2 regions of the Pseudomaricurvus sp. ABR4_320 genome follow, and region 2 is predicted to be linked to the other one. Evidence: predicted binding sites of a transcription regulator. Region 2 holds the regulator's gene; the other holds the start of a gene.
The links. The regulator FNR, encoded in region 2, switches genes on or off when oxygen is low (the NO sensors DNR and NnrR bind a similar motif). The targets are predictions, from matches to a motif close to TTGATNNNNATCAA.

Region 1: hemN (oxygen-independent coproporphyrinogen III oxidase) is a predicted target of FNR. The motif match lies at 1,329-1,342, and genes of this name have one in related genera.

What each region holds. Positions count from the first base shown of each region.
Region 1 is NZ_JBSWVF010000002.1:508,692-511,100, forward strand. Features, by position in the region: gene hemN (oxygen-independent coproporphyrinogen III oxidase) at 1-1,264, opposite strand, end outside; gene ACXAFR_RS05465 (DUF2058 domain-containing protein) at 1,416-1,952, shown strand; gene ACXAFR_RS05470 (hypothetical protein) at 1,980-2,409, opposite strand, start outside.
Region 2 is NZ_JBSWVF010000004.1:139,366-141,774, forward strand. Features, by position in the region: gene ACXAFR_RS09660 (DUF4202 domain-containing protein) at 1-185, opposite strand, end outside; gene ACXAFR_RS09665 (OmpW/AlkL family protein) at 364-1,071, shown strand; gene fnr (fumarate/nitrate reduction transcriptional regulator Fnr) at 1,173-1,943, opposite strand; gene ACXAFR_RS09675 (hypothetical protein) at 1,980-2,409, opposite strand, start outside.

The DNA of each region.
Region 1 (2,409 bases), on a different contig from region 2:
TCTGCACTAGGCCATCTGCCATCATGGGCTCCAGAGATTTTAATTCTGTAGAAAAATACTCATTAAAATCAATATTGTAGGCATTTTCTATAGGGGCGTAGGGGAGCTCGAAATTGCAGATCAGCCGTGTAATTACCGCTCTTCTCAGTTGATCGTCACTGTTGAGCTGTAAGCCTTTGCTGATCGGTAATCGCTGGCTCGAAAGGGCTTGGGTGTAGTGACCTATATCCTTGTGGTTTTGCATATAAATGCTGTCAATGGCGCTGATGGCCGAGGGACCAAAAGCAATAAGGTCACAATCGCCGTGGGTGGTATAGCCCTGAAAGTTTCGATGCAATTTCCCCTGGAGCTGCGCCACGGCGAGAGTATCATCCGGGCGTGCGAAATGGTCCATCCCGATATGGACATAACCTGCATCCGTCAGGCGTTGAACGCTGTCTTCCAGTATTTGTAGTTTTATGGGAGCGGGGGGAAGCTCGCCGGCGCAAATTTGTTTTTGTGTTTTAAACAAGTGTGGCATGTGGGCGTAATTGAACAGTGAGAGACGATCTGGGCCCAGTTCAATAACGGTGTCCAAGGTGTCCCGAAAGCTTCTGGCGGTCTGACGTGGCAAGCCGTAAATCAGATCTAAACTGATAGACTGAAACCCCAAATCCCTGGCTGTATCGCACAGTTGGCGAACTTCGCTCGCGGAATTGTAGCGATTCACGGCTTCTTGGACGCGCTTGTCAAAGTCTTGAACGCCCATGCTCAGGCGATTGAATCCCGCGTCACGCAGCGCCTGAAGACGATTGACAGGTAGCCTGCCTGGATGAACTTCTATGGAAAAGTCCCTGCTATCGTCGTCTGTCAGGTTGAAATGCCGACCGATTTCCAGCATCAGGTCGGTGATTTCAAGGTCTGTCAAATAGGTGGGTGTACCTCCGCCGAAATGTAATTGATTGACTGGCCGCTTAGAGTCAATAAGATCCGCTTTGAGGGCTAGCTCTTGATACAAAACCTGTAGATATGCCACGCTGCGTTGACGGTTCGCAGTCACGATTTTATTGCAACCACAGTAATAGCAAATGGTGTCACAAAAAGGGATATGGATGTACAAAGAGAGTGGCGCAGCGCGTTGGTTAGAGCGTAGACAGGCGGCGTGAAACTGATCCACTGAGAAGTCTTCAATAAACTGGGGGGCCGTCGGGTAGGAGGTATAGCGTGGACCCGCCTGGTCGTAGCGGGCAATAAATTCGGGCCGGGGACGGACAGTATTCAGCATTTTGTGGGGCTCGGGTAAACTATAGGTCAGGTTGCCACTATAAATGGGTGGTTCCGTCGGCCTTTTGACGTGTATCAACCGCGCGCCAACTCACAGCGTACCATCGATCAAGGCTGGGAGGCGCATTCGACATCATTTCGGGAGAGAGATAATGAGTTCTCTGCAGGACCAATTGTTAAAAGCAGGATTGGTCGATAAAAAGAAGGCCAAACAGGCCAGCAAAGATAAGCGCAAGGCGAGCAAGGTGCAGCGCAAATCCAGTCAGCCTGTTGTTGATGAGGTCAGTGAACAGGTCCAGCAGGCACGTGCAGAAAAGCTGCAGCGGGATCGTGAGTTGAACGCCCAGCGTCAACTTGAAGCCGATCGCAAAGCCATTGATGCGCAGATTCGACAGTTGGTTGAGCGCAATCGAATCGCCCGTAAAGGTGGAGAGCTTGCCTACAATTTTGCTGATGGCAAAACGGTTAAGAAGATTTTTGTCACTGCTGAGCAACAAACAGCGTTAACGCGCGGCCGCTTAGCCATTGTTCGTATGGCGGATGATTACGAACTGGTTCCAGCACCGGTTGCCGATAAAATCGCAGAGCGCCGAGAAGATAGGGTTATCTCAGTGGCGCCATCGTCGGATACATCCGATGACGACGATTACTATGCACAATTCGAAATTCCCGATGATCTGATGTGGTGAAAGAAGCTGGGGCGGCTTGCCATGGGGTTAACGCCCCAGCAGCTGCTTTAGCTCGCTTTTAAGGCTTGATGGAATCATGTTTCGTAAGCGGTTACGCAACTTGTGCCGAGCGTAGACATACCTCGCCCTCGGGCCGGCAAAGATAATTTCCAGATAGTATCCCGGTGCTGATTTCCCGACCTTGTAGGCTCTCTTTGCAATACAACGAAACTCCTTGTTGGGAAAGGTAGAGATTCGGAATCGACGCCGTATGTTTTGCCACATCTGCTCCCTCTGCTGGTGTGTGTTTAGCCTGTTAATTTCTCTACGGCGAGTGGGCTTGCAAGGATCCAAAGGGTTAGTGCAATAATAGGTATCTGACACGGCGTACTTGTTCATCACATCTTTGCCGAAGAAATTTAGAAACCACCAATCCAGCCCATAGCATGTGGTTGATTCTGGCTCGTATACGTCCATG
Region 2 (2,409 bases):
CGGCAGGCGATCTGTAACAACTCATCTGCATCCGGGGCGAAAGCATGCTGTACTTCGGTCATGCGAACGCCGTAAAGGTAGGCGGCGGGTATAGATTCCTGATCTACCGTAATTCGGTTTGGGTCTTCGTTGTTTTTTTCATCAATTAAAGAAAACAGACGTGTCAGTCGGCTAATGTCGGTCATAAATGTCTCTCGTTTTATATGGAAGGATGCTGTTGATCTGGCGCAACTGGCAACTAGGTGTCGAACACTTGAAGGTTGGTTGGGGAAAAATCGTTAATCCAGATCAAGGATCCTGCGCAATTTCTATTGTCTACTATACTCCGACAATGAGACGACTTCATACAGAGAGAGCCTTACTATGAGATCATTATTTTCCCCGTTAAAGCTGGTGGCTGCTGTGTCGGCACTGTGCGTGGCGGTACCGGCGATGAGCTTTGAAGCGGGAGACATTGTCCTCCGCGTAGGTGCTGCAACCGTTGATCCTCGTGAAGATAGCGACAATATTGCGCTTGATGGTACAACAGTGACTATAGGAGGGGCACCAACAACGATTGGTTTGGACAGCGATACCCAACTGGGGCTGACATTGGAATACTTCCTGACACCCAATCTTGGCGTAGAAGTGCTGGCTGCAACACCGTTTAAGCACACTGCCGTTCTTAATGGTGGGTTGGCCGGCGTTGGTGACATTGCAGATTTTACCCATTTGCCACCGACGGTAAGCGCGGTGTACCACCTAAATGATATGGGTGGTTTTCAACCCTACGTTGGCGTCGGTTTGAACTATACCTTTATTTATGAAGAAAATTTGGATAACAGCGCTGCAGGAGCTTTGGCCGGCTTAGGTTTAACGGGCGGTGATATCGAGTTGGAAGACTCGTTTGGTATTGCTCTGCAGGCCGGGGTTGATTGGCTGCTGGATGAAAAGTGGTTGGTTAATGCGTCAGTACGCTGGATTGATATCAGCACTGAGGCCGAAATCTCTTTTGATGGCGGTAGTAAAATAAAGGCCGACGTTGATGTAGATCCATTTGTCTACACATTGTCCGTCGGCTACAAGTTCTAAGAGAAATCAGTTAGCCTGCTCGTGGCAGGCTCTCTGTAAGGCATTAGGTGATCCGTAATAGCGTGACCACTTAATGCCGATGATAAGATAATAAAAAGACGCTAAGTGCAGGGATCTTCGACATTGGCGATTTGTTTTAAGGCCGCCATGTCTGTGATACCGATTTCCTTTTTGTCGACACTTAAAATGCCATTTTTCTGAAAACGGCTAAATACGCGGCTGACAGTTTCTATTGTTAAGCCCAGATAATTTCCAATATCCGCACGAGACATTGGCAGTCGAAACGACGTTGCTGATAAATGTCGGTTGTGGTTGCGTGTCGAAATACTCAACAATAATGACGCTACCCGCTCTTCTGCGCTGTTCTTACTCAGTAGCGTAATCAACTGCTGGTCAGATTTGATTTCCTTACTCATGAGCTGAAAAAAATGTCGCTGCAAGTTGGGTAGCTGCAGACTCAAATCTTCCAGGCGAGAAAAGGGGATTTCGCAAATCGCCGAGGTTTCTAAGGCGACCGCAGAATTGGAGTAGCGATTGGTAGCGATACCATCCATGCCCACCACTTCACCAGGCAGAAAAAACCCCGTTACCTGCTCTTGGCCATCGTTAGTGACGCTGACCGTTTTGATGGTTCCGGATCTCACTGCGTAGACGGATTGAAATGGCTGGTTGGCTCGATACAAATGCTCTCCTTTCTGCAGAGGACGTCCACGCTGAATGATCTGATCGAGTCGATCGATATCGTCAACATGGAGACTGATGGGGAGGCAAATCGCGTTCAGGCGACAGTCACCACAGGATACAGTTGGATTGTGATGGCACCGGCTGCCGACACCATTGGCTGAAGAGTCACTCGCAATACGGGAGGTCATACCATCGATTTCAAATAAAAAGGCTAAAGACAATTACTATTCTGCTATACCGGCTACAGCGGGTAAAGAGAAAATGTCCCCTGTTTGGGGGTATAAGATGGGCTTTAGCAGGTCACTCAATAAAAAAATGCCTTGTTGCGTAAGCTTAATCTGATTGTCGTGCTCGCTGTAGAGCGGCGTGTTATCGACCAAAGTCTGAGATTGCCATGCGGTTAGTAACTTTGCCAAAGCCGTGCCATAAGGGGGAATCTCCAGTTTATGAAAACACATTAATTCACGCGCCATCGCCAATTGTTGGGTGTGGGAGGGGCGTGTGTAAGGCTGGTTGGGAATCTCACTGTCGCGATAATTGGCAAAGACCGAAGCGTTGCGCCACGTGTTATGCAGTCCAAAACTCTCGGCGCCCGGGCCAAACGCCAGAATGCTGTTAACGCCCAAACCGTTGTAGCCAAACGGTGTCATCTGT